DNA from 4 places in the Streptomyces sp. NPDC003247 genome. Region 2 is predicted to be linked to each of the others. Evidence: riboswitches for the same ligand, from Rfam matches in the RefSeq annotation. Region 2 holds a riboswitch; each other region holds the start of a gene.
What was found. Region 2 has a riboswitch for cyclic di-AMP ahead of ACFYWQ_RS06645 (NlpC/P60 family protein). Riboswitches for the same ligand answer to the same signal wherever they lie in the genome.
Positions count from the first base shown of each region.

Region 1: it holds a riboswitch for cyclic di-AMP, as region 2 does, so the genes downstream of both, ACFYWQ_RS13155 (M23 family metallopeptidase) here and ACFYWQ_RS06645 (NlpC/P60 family protein) in region 2, are expected to answer to the same signal.
Region 3: it holds a riboswitch for cyclic di-AMP, as region 2 does, so the genes downstream of both, ACFYWQ_RS34780 (transglycosylase family protein) here and ACFYWQ_RS06645 (NlpC/P60 family protein) in region 2, are expected to answer to the same signal.
Region 4: it holds a riboswitch for cyclic di-AMP, as region 2 does, so the genes downstream of both, ACFYWQ_RS23540 (M23 family metallopeptidase) here and ACFYWQ_RS06645 (NlpC/P60 family protein) in region 2, are expected to answer to the same signal.

Region 1 covers NZ_JBIAPF010000003.1:867,506-870,752, reverse strand. Annotated here, with positions in the region: gene ACFYWQ_RS13165 (M16 family metallopeptidase) at 1-298, shown strand, start outside; gene ACFYWQ_RS13160 (M16 family metallopeptidase) at 295-1,683, shown strand; cyclic di-AMP (ydaO/yuaA leader) riboswitch at 1,928-2,095, shown strand; gene ACFYWQ_RS13155 (M23 family metallopeptidase) at 2,109-2,864, shown strand; gene ACFYWQ_RS13150 (GntR family transcriptional regulator) at 3,163-3,247, shown strand, end outside.
Region 2 covers NZ_JBIAPF010000002.1:378,216-381,462, reverse strand. Annotated here, with positions in the region: gene pcrA (DNA helicase PcrA) at 1-649, opposite strand, end outside; cyclic di-AMP (ydaO/yuaA leader) riboswitch at 986-1,158, shown strand; gene ACFYWQ_RS06645 (NlpC/P60 family protein) at 1,167-2,336, shown strand; gene ACFYWQ_RS06640 (tellurite resistance/C4-dicarboxylate transporter family protein) at 2,558-3,247, shown strand, end outside.
Region 3 covers NZ_JBIAPF010000013.1:88,230-91,476, reverse strand. Annotated here, with positions in the region: gene ACFYWQ_RS34785 (transglycosylase family protein) at 1-1,013, shown strand, start outside; cyclic di-AMP (ydaO/yuaA leader) riboswitch at 1,218-1,384, shown strand; gene ACFYWQ_RS34780 (transglycosylase family protein) at 1,389-2,138, shown strand; gene eno (phosphopyruvate hydratase) at 2,489-3,247, shown strand, end outside.
Region 4 covers NZ_JBIAPF010000007.1:19,583-22,829, forward strand. Annotated here, with positions in the region: gene ACFYWQ_RS23540 (M23 family metallopeptidase) at 93-1,118, opposite strand; cyclic di-AMP (ydaO/yuaA leader) riboswitch at 1,126-1,284, opposite strand; tRNA gene ACFYWQ_RS23545 (tRNA-Met) at 1,697-1,770, opposite strand; gene ACFYWQ_RS23550 (dihydrofolate reductase family protein) at 1,855-2,991, opposite strand; gene ACFYWQ_RS23555 (MarR family winged helix-turn-helix transcriptional regulator) at 3,129-3,247, shown strand, end outside.

The DNA.
Region 1 (3,247 bases), on a different contig from region 2:
CCAGGCCCAGCTGGAGCGCGAGTGGCTGGACCGTCTCGGCACGGTCGCCGGCCGCGCCGACGAACTGTGCCGGTTCGCCGTGCTCTTCGGCGACCCGCAGCTCGCCCTGACCGCCGTCCAGCGCGTGCTGGAGGTCACGGCGGAGGAGGTGCGGGAGGTCGCCGAGGCCCGTCTGCGTCCCGACAACCGGGCCGTGCTGGTCTACGAGCCCGTCGAGGGCGCTGAAGAAGGCGCCGAGGGCGCCGAGGGCGCCGACGACACCACCGACGCGGACGAGAACGAGGAGGCGGCCAAGTGACCGAGCTCGCCACGATGGACTTCCACCCCCAGCCGCAGGCGGGCGACGCCAGGCCGTGGGCGTTCCCGGCCCCCGCGCGCGGGGCGCTCGACAACGGCCTGACCGTCCTGCACTGCCACCGCCCGGGGCAGCAGGTGATCGCCGTCGAGATCATCCTCGACGCGCCCCTGGACGCCGAGCCGGCCGGTCTCGACGGTGTCGCCACGATCATGGCGCGGGCCTTCTCGGAGGGCACCGACAAGCACTCCGCCGAGGAGTTCGCCGCCGAGCTGGAGCGCTGCGGCGCGACCCTCGACGCGCACGCCGACCACCCCGGCGTCCGGCTGAGCCTGGAGGTCCCGGCCTCCCGCCTGGCCAAGGCCCTCGGTCTGATCGCCGACGCCCTGCGGGCACCCGCGTTCGCCGACAGCGAGGTCGAGCGCCTGGTGCGCAACCGCCTCGACGAGATCCCGCACGAGCTGGCCAACCCCTCCCGGCGTGCCGCCAAGGAGCTCTCCAAGGAGCTCTTCCCGGCCGGCACGCGCATGTCGCGTCCGCGCCAGGGCACCGCCGACACGGTCGAGAAGATCGACTCCGGGGCCGTCCGGGCCTTCTACGAGAAGCACGTCCGCCCCGCCACGGCCACCGCGGTGGTCGTCGGCGATCTGACGGACATCGACCTCGACGCGCTCCTCGGCGACACCCTGGGCGCCTGGACGGGCTCCTCGGCCCAGCCGCGGCCGGTGCCGCCGGTGACCGCCGACGACACCGGCCGGGTCGTCATCGTGGACCGCCCCGGCGCCGTCCAGACGCAGCTGCTGATCGGCCGCATCGGTCCCGACCGGCACGCGCGCGTGTGGCCCGCGCAGGTGCTCGGCACGTACTGCCTCGGCGGCACCCTCACCTCCCGCCTGGACCGCGTCCTGCGCGAGGAGAAGGGCTACACCTACGGCGTGCGCTCCTTCGGCCAGGTGCTGCGCTCCGCGCCGGACGGCACGGGCGCCGCGATGCTCGCCATCAGCGGCTCCGTGGACACCCCCAACACCGGCCCCGCGCTGGAGGACCTCTGGAAGGTGCTGCGCACCCTCGCCGCCGAGGGGCTCACCGACGCCGAGCGGGACGTCGCCGTGCAGAACCTGGTCGGTGTCGCGCCGCTGAAGTACGAGACCGCCGCGGCCGTGGCCGGCACCCTGGCCGACCAGGTCGAGCAGCACCTGTCCGACGACTACCAGGCGACGCTGTATCAGCAGCTCGCCGCGACCGGCACCGTGGAGGCCACCGCGGCGGTCGTCAGCGCCTTCCCGGTGGACCGCCTGGTGACCGTGCTCGTCGGTGACGCCGGCCGGATCAAGGACGCGGTCGAGGCCCTGGGCATCGGTGAGGTGAAGGTCGTCCCGGCCGAGTAGCGACGGGGGTCCCCCTGCGGCGAGGTGCGCGCCCCGAGGTGGCAGGGACGCGTGCGGGGCCCTGGCGACCGGCCGGTCGCCAGGGCCCTTCGACGTCTGAAAGGGATGTCCGAATTGAGGGAGAGGCTGCCTGTCTGCCCTGTGGCATGCGCTACAAAAACCCCGGCACGTTTGGGGATCGATCACGGGCGCGTCTAGGTTCGTCCGGGCTGTTCGTCGGGCAGTGCGCCGCGTCCGCGGCACCGGACAGCCATCGCCGAGTCCCCGTACGGCGCGAGCCAGGGGAGCCGGGGACCCAACGATGAAGTCCCTGGGGTGAATCGGACGCCCGCGCGTGTCGCGAGGGGGTCCGTAGGAGACCTTCCTGCTCCGAACCCGTCAGCTAACCCGGTAGGCGAGAGGGAAGGAAAGGACCGCTCAACTTCATGGCGTTCACCTGCGCCACCGGGAAGCACCGTCGTCCCGGCCGGATGAAGCGCACCTCCGCCCGCGCGGCGGGCATCGCGGCGCTCACCACCACCGGCGTCATCGGCACCGCCGCCTCCGGTCCCGCCCTCGCCGCGGAGCCCTCCGCCGAGCAGACCGGGCTCATCCCCGTCGTCGCCATCGGTGACACGGTCGCCGAGCGGATCGACGAGCAGGCCGCCGCGCAGAAGCAGGCCGCGCAGGCGGAGGCCGCGCGCAAGGAGGCCGCCGCCGAGGCCGCCGAGAGGGTCAAGGAGGAGCGCGAGGCACGTGCCCGCGCCGCCCGTGAGGCCGAGCGCAAGCGCCTCAACGCCTTCGTGGCGCCGATCACCGGCTCCTACGTCTCCACCGCCTACCGGGCGAGCAGCTCCCTGTGGTCGTCCGGGAGCCACACCGGCATCGACTTCCACGCCTCGACCGGCACCACCGTGCACGCGGTCGGCACCGGCACCGTCGTCGAGGCCGGCTGGGGCGGTGCCTACGGCAACCAGGTCGTGCTCCGGATGAGCGACGGCACGTACACCCAGTACGGCCACCTGTCGTCGATCAGCGTCTCGGTGGGCCAGAAGGTCACCGCCGGCCAGCGGATAGCCCTCTCCGGCGCGACCGGCAACGTCACCGGCCCGCACCTGCACTTCGAGGCCCGCACGAGCGCCGAGTACGGCTCGGACATCGACCCGGTCGCCTACCTCCGCAAGCACGGTGTGAGCCTCTGACCACGTCGGGGGCCGATCTCCTGAACGACGTCAGGGGCCCGGCCTCCGGCGACACCCGGTGACGCACGCGAACCGCCGGCACCACCCGGCGACGCGTCCCCGCCTGTGACGGCACCCGGCGACACATCCTCCCGCCCCGGCCCCCGCGGCCGGGGCTTTCGCCGTTTTCATGCGCCTCGTTGTCCAAAAAATATCCCTGGATTCCGGCCCGCCGTCGGAATGTGCGGCTCACTGCAATAGAGTCACTGAACACACGTCATTCGTCGACGTTTCACGGGGATTAAGGCGGAGGTCGGTCATGCGTATTCCGGCGCACTCGGTGTGCACGGCCATCCGGGACGACATCGTCGCGGGTGTCTACGAGCGCGGCAGCCGCCTCACCG
Region 2 (3,247 bases):
TCAGCTCGTTCTTCAGGTTGCTGATCTTCGCGCTGAAGGACTTCGGCGGGTAGCGCTTGGGGTCGAGGTCCAGATCACGGCAGACCAGGGCCATCAGGCGCTTGGAGTCGGCGGCGTCGTAGATCGAGAACGAGGACGTGAAGCCGAGCTTCTTGCTCTCGCGGCGCAGGATGCGCACGCACGCGCTGTGGAAGGTCATCACCCACATCGCGTTCGCCCGGGGGCCGACGAGCTGCTCGACGCGCTCCTTCATCTCGCCCGCGGCCTTGTTGGTGAAGGTGATCGCGAGGATCTCGCCGGGGTGGACGTGCCGCTCGGCGAGGAGGTGGGCGATGCGGTGGGTGAGCACGCGCGTCTTGCCGGAGCCGGCGCCGGCGACGATGAGCAGCGGGGTGCCGGAGTGGACGACGGCGGCGCGCTGGTTGTCGTTGAGGCCCTCCAGCAGCGTGGCCGCGTCGATCACCGGGCGCGGGGCGCCGTCGCGGTAGTGGGCGTCCCGGTCCGGGGGCACGTCGAACTTCCCGCCGAACAGATCGTCCGGGAACGACTCCGGAGCGTGCTCGTCCTCGGGCGGTGGCGGAGGTTCCTCCTCGTGGCCGCGCGGGGCCTGGAGGTCCGCCAGGAAGCTGTCGTCAAAGAGGCTGCTCATCGCTCTCCGAGTCTAGGGTGCCCCACCGACAACCGGCCGCCGTCCCGAGAACATCCCGCTTCCCCCCGCCGCCCGATCCGCCGAGGGCGGCAGGGGCGAGGCGGCACCCACCGACCGGATCGGGAGCGTCACTGTTCGTATCCGACCGTTCTCCACTGCCATAAATCGGGGCAAACCATTATCTATCGCTCCACTCTTGCCCGGGTTCGGCTCCGCCCTGCCGAAGGTCACGAAAATGTATCGGGCATATCACCCAGCAACCTTCACAGGCACCACACGAGTTGGCTACCGTGCCGGGCAGGCCGTACGACCCCCACCGGCGAACCTCGCCGGGCCGCACGGCCTCCGCCGAATCCTGCGCGCCCCCACGGGGCAGCCGGAGCCGGGGACCCACCGAGATCCCGGGGTGAATCGGCCTGACTCCCTGCGGGGACGAGGCCGTAGGGCAACCCTTCCGACCGTCCGCCCGAACCCGACAGCTAACCCGGTAGGCGGAACATGGAAGGAGTCGCCTCCCTTGGCGTCGCAGCACCGCAAGCCGCGCCTCTCGGGCACGCGCGTAGCAGGCATACGCACACCCGCCCTCGCCACCGCCGCCCTCACCTCGGTGGCCCTGCTCTCCCAGACGGCCAACGCCGCGCCCTCCACCGACGGCAAGCCGAGCCTGGAGGAGGTCGAGAAGAAGGTCGACGACCTCTACCGCCAGGCGGAGTCGGCCACCGAGAAGTACAACGCCGCCAAGGAGAAGACGACCAAGCAGCGCAAGCGCGTCGACACCCTCCTCGACGACGTGGCCCAGCGCACCCAGAAGCTCAACGAAGCACGGGAGCAGCTCGGTTCCTTCGCCGCCGCCCAGTACCGCACCGGCGCCTCCGCACCCGACACGGCGACCCTCCTCCTCGCGGACTCCCCGCAGGACTACTTCGACCAGACCCAGCTGATGGGCCGGCTGACCGAACGCCAGAAGGACGCGGTCGACGACTACGTCACCGAGCAGTCGGAGACCATGAAGAAGCGTCAGGAGGCCACGCAGAGCCTCGAGACGCTCACCGACTCGCAGAACGACCTCAAGACGGCCAAGGCCACCGTCCAGAAGAAGCTCGGCACCGCGCGCTCCCTGCTGTCGCAGCTGACGGCGGAGGAGAAGGAGCGGCTCGCCGCGATCGAGCGGAAGAAGCAGCAGGAGGCCGCCCGCAAGGCGGCGGAACTGGCCGAGCAGCAGGCGGCGGAGGCCGCGGCCGCACAGCAGGAGAGCGGCGGCTCCTCGGACACGAGCGCCTCGTCGGGCACCTCCTCGTCGTCCTCCGCGGCCACGGACGCCTCGTACACCACCAAGGCCGAGAAGGCCCTGGCCTTCGCCCGCGCCCAGATCGGCAAGCCGTACGTCTGGGGCGCCACGGGCCCCGAGTCCTACGACTGCTCCGGCCTCACCCAGGCCGCCTGGAAGGCCGCCGGCGTCACCCTTCCGCGCACCACCTACGACCAGGTCGACGCGGGCACCACCGTCTCCCTCGCCGATGCCCTGCCGGGCGACCTGATCTTCTTCTACGACGACGTCAGCCACGTCGGGATCTACATCGGCAACGGCATGATGATCCACGCTCCGAAGCCGGGCGCGTACGTGCGGGAGGAGTCGGTGTACTACGACGGGGAGTCGTCGATCCACAGCGTGGTGCGACCGGCCTGACCGGGCGCGGGGCGCTCGGGCGGCGGGCAGCGGGCACTCGGACTGCGGGCGGCGGGCGGCGGGCGGTCCGGGTTACTGACGGACGGGCTGCCAGGACCTTCCCTCCCCCACCGTCGGCGGGGGTGGGGGAGGCCGCTCCTTGTCCTGCGCCCGCGCGTAATTCCCCGCTCCTGCGCGCGTGCCCCCGCGCGCGCCGCCCGGCGCTCCTTACCATCGGCCGCATGCCCCGCTCTTCCCCCCTCCGCGCCTGGTGGGCGCAGCGTCCGCCGGCGGCCGGGGCCGCTGTGATGGCGACCGGCATTCTGTCGATCGGCCTGAACCTGACGGGGCACGACGTGCTGTCCCTGACCGCCCTGGCGCTGGCGGGGGTCGGCTGGGTGGCCCTGGCGGTGGACTTCGCCGTACGGCTGCTGCGGGAGCGCGAGCGGTGGCGGGCCGAGGCGGGGACGCCTGCGGGTCTGACGGCCGTCGCGGCGACCACCGTGCTCGGCGCCCGGATCTCCTCGCTCGGCTGGCAGCCGCTCGCCGAGGCGCTGCTGGCGCTGGCGGCGGTGCTGTGGCCCGTGTTGCTGGTGGAGGTCATGAGGCATTGGGAGCGGCGCATGCCCGGGGCGGTGTTCCTGTGTTGTGTGGCCACACAAGGGCTGGCCGTACTGGCCGCGACGCTCGCACGGGCCGAGGCGGAGGCCTGGCTCGCCCGCGCCGCGCTCGTCCTGTTCTGGCTCGGCCTGGCCGTCTATGTCGTGACGCTGGCCCGGTTCAGCCTGCGGCAGGTGGCCGAGGGCGCCGGGGACCAGTGGGTGGCGGGCGGCGCGCTCGCCATCTCCGCGCTGGCGGGTGCGAAGCTCCTGCTGGCCGAGAGTGGCGGGCTGTACCTGTGGAACGTGGACGACGCCGGCGTCCTGCGCACC
Region 3 (3,247 bases), on a different contig from region 2:
CCATCCCGCTGCTCGGCGCCACCGGCGCGAGCGCCGCGGACAACACGGTGTGGGACACGGTGGCGGAGTGCGAGACCGGGGGCTCCTGGAGCGCCAACGAGGGCGGCGGCGAGTACGGCGGCCTGTCCCTCACCCAGGAGAACTGGGAGGCGTACGGCGGGCTCGACTACGCCCCGCGCCCGGACCTGGCCAGCCGCAACCAGCAGATATCCGTCGCCCAGAAGGTCCTCGCGGACCAGGGTGTCGGCGCGTGGGGCACGTGCGGGCTGACGTCCGGTCTGAGCGCGGACTCCGGCTCGGCGGACCTGGACACCGGCGTGGCCGAGGATTCGTCCGACTCCTCCGTGACGTCCGGCTTGTCCGACCTGTCCAAGGGGTCGTCCGGCTCGTCGGACTCCTCCAGTCCCTCCTCCGAGTCCTCCGACTCCTCGGCGGATTCCGGCGAGGAATCCACCGGCGCGGCCACCGGATCCGCCACGGAGTCTCCGGAAGCATCCGCATCGTCCCCTTCGTCCTCTTCCTCCTCCACGTCGGGCAAGTCCGGCACGTCCGGCACGTCCACCGGTTCCGGTGCGAGCGGCTCCGCGGCGGGCGGCGGCTCGTCCACCGCGACCCCGGAGGCGGACGCCTCGGACAACCCGACCCAGGACGCGGGCTCTTGGAGCCTGGTCGACACCGGTTCGGCCGACGCGCTGTCCAGCGGCACCACGTCCGACGACACCGCGTCCGACGATGCCGCGTCCACCGGCTCGGGCCGCCACCGCGGCGGCAGCGCCGACGAGGGCACGGCCGACGGCACCACCACCGCCTCCTCCGGCCGGCACGCCGCCGACACCCTCAGCGGCACGGCGGCCACCTACACCGTCCAGGCGGGCGACTCCCTCGTCACCATCGCCGACTCCCTTGGCCTCGACGGCGGATGGCGTGCGCTCTACGCCGAGAACAAGGACGTCATCGGCGCCGACCCGAGCAACATCGTGCCCGGTCAGACGCTTGCGACAGGGGCTGAATAGGGCGTAAAAGCCGCGAAAACGGGGGGAGTTCACGTCATGCTTCGCGTCGAATGTCCGGTTCGGTGAAAGTGTGGGATGAGTCTCAGAAGCCCTGATCGTCTTTGAAATTCCCCCGATCGCCTGCCTACGGTCATGACCGCTCGGCAACCCGAGCCCCGGCCGTCGCAACGCCGAATCCTGCCAGCGGCCACCCGGGAACAGTCGTCGCGTCAAGCGCCGCAGGCAGGAGCGGGGGACCCAAGGTAAGTGCCGCACCGGGTGGTCGACGGACGCGGCTAGGGGTGAAGCCATGCCTCCCGGGGAGGCGTGGCCGGGCAACTCAACCGGCCCGAACCCGACAGCTCACCTCGCAGGCGTCGGTGAGGGGATCGATCCATGCTGTTCTCCGGCAAGGGCAAGCACCGTCGTCCGTCCAAGGCCACCCGCGCCATCGCCGTCGCCGGTGTCACCGGCGCCGCCGTCGCCGCCCCGCTGATGGCGGCCGGCAACGCCTCCGCCGCCACCGCCTCCGAGTGGGACGCGGTCGCCCAGTGCGAGTCCGGCGGCAACTGGTCCATCAACACCGGCAACGGCTACTACGGCGGCCTCCAGTTCTCCGCCTCCACCTGGGCCGCGAACGGCGGCACGCAGTACGCCGCCACCGCCGACAAGGCCACCAAGTCCCAGCAGATCCAGATCGCCGAGAAGGTCCTCGCGAGCCAGGGCAAGGGCGCCTGGCCGGTCTGCGGCAAGGGCCTGTCCGGCGCCGCCTACGCCGGCGGTTCCTCCTCCTCCGACTCCTCCTCGGACTCTTCCTCCGACTCCTCGGCCGCCTCCTCCGGCTCCGCCTCCAGCGGCTCCGGCTCCTCGGACTCCGGCACCACGAGCCGTTCGACCGAGCAGCAGAGCGCCTCCCGCTCCGCCGAGCGCCCGGCCGCCCAGAGCCAGAAGACGGTCACCACCCCGACCGGCGAGAAGGTCGAGAAGGGCGACGGCGAGTACAAGGTGGTCACCGGCGACACCCTCAGCTCCATCGCCCAGGAGCAGGACGTCACGGGCGGCTGGGAGAAGCTGTTCCAGCTCAACAAGGACATCGTCGACGACGCCGACCTCATCTACCCGGGCCAGCAGCTGCACCTGAAGTGACACCTGGCTCCCAGCGCGGCCACAGCCCCCGCACAGGCGTGGTCCGCACACTGAAGACCTCGTGAGGGTCCCCCCCGTCCCCACGAGCGCCCCGCCCCGGCGCGCGTTCCCCCGTACGCGCCGGGGCGGGGCATTTCTTTGCCCGCCCGCCATCCGCCTGTTGGTCACCCTCTTTGTTCCGGGTGGGAACAATGTGTACCGTCAGCCTGTCCACGGGGCGGTCGGTCGGCTGTCGGCGGCCCCGGGACGGTTAGGCTCTAGTCGCAAGGCCACATCAAGGGATCAACAAGGGCCGCCCGCGGCCCACGTGCCCCGCACAACCAGCGTCACATCCCATGAAGGAGATGCTCGTGCCGTCCATCGACGTCGTCGTAGCCCGGGAAATCCTGGACTCCCGAGGCAACCCCACGGTCGAGGTCGAGGTCGGCCTCGACGACGGCAGCACGGGTCGTGCCGCCGTCCCGTCCGGCGCCTCCACCGGCGCCTTCGAGGCCATCGAGCTCCGCGACGGTGACCCGAACCGCTACCAGGGCAAGGGCGTCGAGAAGGCCGTCCTCGCCGTCATCGAGCAGATCGGCCCGGAGCTGGTCGGCTACGACGCCACCGAGCAGCGCCTGATCGACCAGGCGATGTTCGACCTGGACGCCACCGACAACAAGGGCTCCCTCGGCGCCAACGCCATCCTCGGCGTCTCCCTCGCCGTCGCCCACGCCGCCTCCGAGGCCAGCGACCTGCCCCTCTTCCGCTACCTGGGCGGCCCGAACGCGCACCTGCTGCCGGTGCCGATGATGAACATCCTGAACGGCGGCTCGCACGCCGACTCCAACGTGGACATCCAGGAGTTCATGATCGCCCCCATCGGCGCGGAGTCCTTCTCCGAGGCCCTGCGCTGGGGCACCGAGGTCTACCACACCCTGAAGAAGGTCCTGAAGAGCAAGGGCCTGTCCACCGGCCTCGGCGACGAGGGCGGCTTCGCCCCGAACCTCGGCTCCAACCGCGAGGCCCTCGACCTCATCCTCGAGGCGATCAAGGAGGCCGGCTACACCCCCGGCGAGCAGATCGCCCTGGCGCTCGACGTCGCCGCGTCCGAGTTCTACAAGGACGGCTCC
Region 4 (3,247 bases), on a different contig from region 2:
GGCGTGTATTTCACGCCTCCGGCCAAGTGTTCGCAAACATCCGGGAGACCACCTCACCGGCCCCCGGAAGACTCAGGGCCTACGGGACGGCCTCAGGGGTTGAGCCCCTTGTCCCGGAGCCAGGCCGCGGGGTCGACGCCCGTGCTGCTGCCACCGGGGTGGACCTCCAGGTGGAGGTGGGCGCCGGTGACGTTGCCGGTGGCGCCGACGCGGCCGATCACGTCACCGGTGGAGACCTTCTGGCCGACGCTGACACTGATGGACGACTGGTGGGCGAACCAGAGTTCGGTGCCGTCGTCGAGGGTGAGCACGGTCTTGTACCCGTACGACCCGTCCCAGCCCGCCGAGGTGATGGTGCCGCTGTGGATGGCCTTGATCAGGGTGCCGGTGGGGGCGGCGAAGTCGAGGCCGGTGTGGTAGCCGGAGGACCAGTAGGCGCCGGCCTGACCGAACGTCGAGGTGATGGTGTACGAGGAGGTCGGCAGCGTGTACTGCTTGGCGAGCTCGGCGAGGCGCTCGGCCTCGGCCTTCTTCGCGGCCTCCTCGGCGGCCTTCTTCTTCGCGGCGGCGGCCTTGGCCTCCGCCTCCTTCTCCGCCTTGGCGGCCGCGTCGGCCTCGGCCTTGGCGGCGGCGGCCTCGGCGGCGGCCTGCGCCTTGGTCTCGAGCTGGGTCTGCTGCGACTCGGCCTGCGCCATGATCCGGCTGCGCAGCGCCTCGCCGGCGTCGGCGGAGCTGTCGCCGCCGTCGTCGTCGGCGGCCGTGGTGCCGAAGCTGCTGAGGGCGGACGCCGTGGATTCCTCGGGGGTGTCGTCGTCCGAGATCAGGGAACCCACGGAGGGGAGGTCCGGCATGGAGATGGAGACCGGGGGCTTGCCGGTGTTGGCGCTGGCCATGCCGCCCGCGCCGACGGCGGCTATGACACCGACGCCGAGAACGGTGGAGCTGCGGGCGAGTCCGCCGCGCTGCTTCGCGACGCGGTGCCGGCCGCGTACCGGGCGAACGGAATCCGCGGTGGGGTTCCACTCCTCCCAGGGGCCCTCGTCGGTGCGGTAGCCGCCGTAGCCGAAGGTCTGGCTGGGCGCGCTCGGGGCTTCTGGGGCAGGCCGGTTGGACGCCACGCGGGCGTACTCCTTTCCTTCCGTCGCCTACCGGGTTAGCTGACGGGTTCGGAGCGGGAAGGTCTCCTACGCGCGTATACCGGCCGTTACCTCACGGCGGCTCCGCGTGATTCACCCCAAGGTGGTGGTTCCCCGGTTCCCTTACGGGATTCGGCGCGTGCGCACGGAGCCGCCTCTTGTGACGGCTGGGACGACCGCGCTGCGTTATCGAACGTTAATAGACCCGGGGCTGGGTTTCCAAGCCGTTCCCCTTGATCAACAACATTGATGGCCTGGACTTATACCTCAGGGTCGATGAAATCAGGGCGAGTTGACCCGGTGTCGAACACGCTGCGCCCGCCAAGGCCTTTTTGATGGTGACTCAGTTGTTATGCGCAGGGCGCTCACCCGCTCACGTTCCGTGAGGGAGGCGCCGAAGACGTCTGGGCGGACGCCGAAGACGTCTGGGCGGACGCCGAAGACGTCTGGGCGGGCACCGAAGACTCGGGGGCGTGCGCCGGAGGCCCTGGGGGCGCGCGACGGCGCAACACACCGAGGGCCGGAATCCTGTGATCAGGATTCCGGCCCTCGGCCTTCAGTAGCGGGGACAGGATTTGAACCTGCGACCTCTGGGTTATGAGCCCAGCGAGCTACCGAGCTGCTCCACCCCGCGTCGGTATGACACCAGTGTACGCCATCCGCGGGGCCTGAAGCACACGGCTTCCCCGGGGCCGCCCCCCACGGGCCCCGGCCCGGCTCAACCGCCGTGCAGCAGATGCAGGTTGGGCTCCTTGGCCCGTTCCTCGTACTCGGGCAGGACGGCGACGTCGACGCCCGCGGCCGTCAGCAGGCCGGTGCCGTCGGCGTCGGTCACGAAGGTGTCGGGTTCGCGCCAGGCCGTCACCACCCTGCGGACGCCCGCGGCGAGGACGAGGCGGGCGCAGGGGGTCGGGCGGGAGGAGCGGCGGGCGCAGGGTTCGAGGCTGCTGTAGACGGTGGCCGTGGCCAGGCGGGGGTCGGCGGGGTCGATCTTCGCGAGGGCGGCCTCCTCGGCGTGGACGACGGGGTCGCCGGCCTCGCGGGAGTGGCCGCGGGCCAGCTCCGTCCCGTCCGCGGCCACCACCACCGCGCCCACGCTGAACGCGGTCCGCGACGGCGGGCAGGCGGCGGCCAGCTCACAGGCGAGGGCCAGCCAGTGCCGGTCGGCGGCGGTGGGGAGCGGGCCGGCGCCGGGCGCGGTGGGCTCGTAGCGCATCAGGACGACGTCGTCGAGGCGCCGTGTCTCGACCAGGCGCAGCCGTCCGCCCTGGTAGCCGCCGGGCCCGAAGAGCCGGGGCGCGTCCGGGTCGCCCACGAAGAGGGGCGCCAGGACGAGCTGGAGTTCGTCGGCGAGGCCTTCCCGCAGGAGCTGGCTGTGGATGGTGCCGCCGCCCTCCACCATGAGCCGGCGCACGCCCCGGACGTCGTGGAGGTGTTCCAGGAGCCGGCGCCAGTCGAGGCGGGGCCCGAGGGGGACGACGTCGGCGGCGAGGCCGAGCGAGCGGGCGCGCTCGGCGCCCGGGTCGGTGGTGTACACGACTTTCTCGCCGCCGGTGTGCCAGAACAGCGCCGCCGGGTCCAGTTCGCCGGAGCCGCTGACCAGGACCTTGAGGGGGTACTCCGGCCGGCCGGCCGCCCGGCGCGCGGCCCGGCGCTCGGGCGCGTTGACCAGGAGGCGGGGGTTGTCGGCGCGGAGGGTGCCGGCGCCGATCAGGATGGCGTCCACGGAGGCCCGCACCTCGTCGACCCGGTCGAAGTCGGCGGGGCCGGAGAGCAGCAGGCGGTCGGGGCCGGTGTCGTCGAGGTAGCCGTCGAGGGAGACGGCTGCGGACAGCAGGACGTACGGGTACGGCATCGGCGCGGCCTCTCCGGGGACGGTCGACGGGGTCATGGGGTGTGCACGGGGTCCTGGCGCGGCGGGGGTCGGCGGCAGGAGGTCCGCGACTCTTGGGAACTCTTGGTTCAAGTTTGAAACAAACCTACACTGGGAGCATGACGACCCGCTGGCTCACCCCTGAGGAGCAGCGCGCCTGGCGCGCGTACGTCGCCGGATACCTCCTCCTGGAGGACGCGATCGACCGGCAGCTCCAGCAGGAGGCCGGCATGCCCCA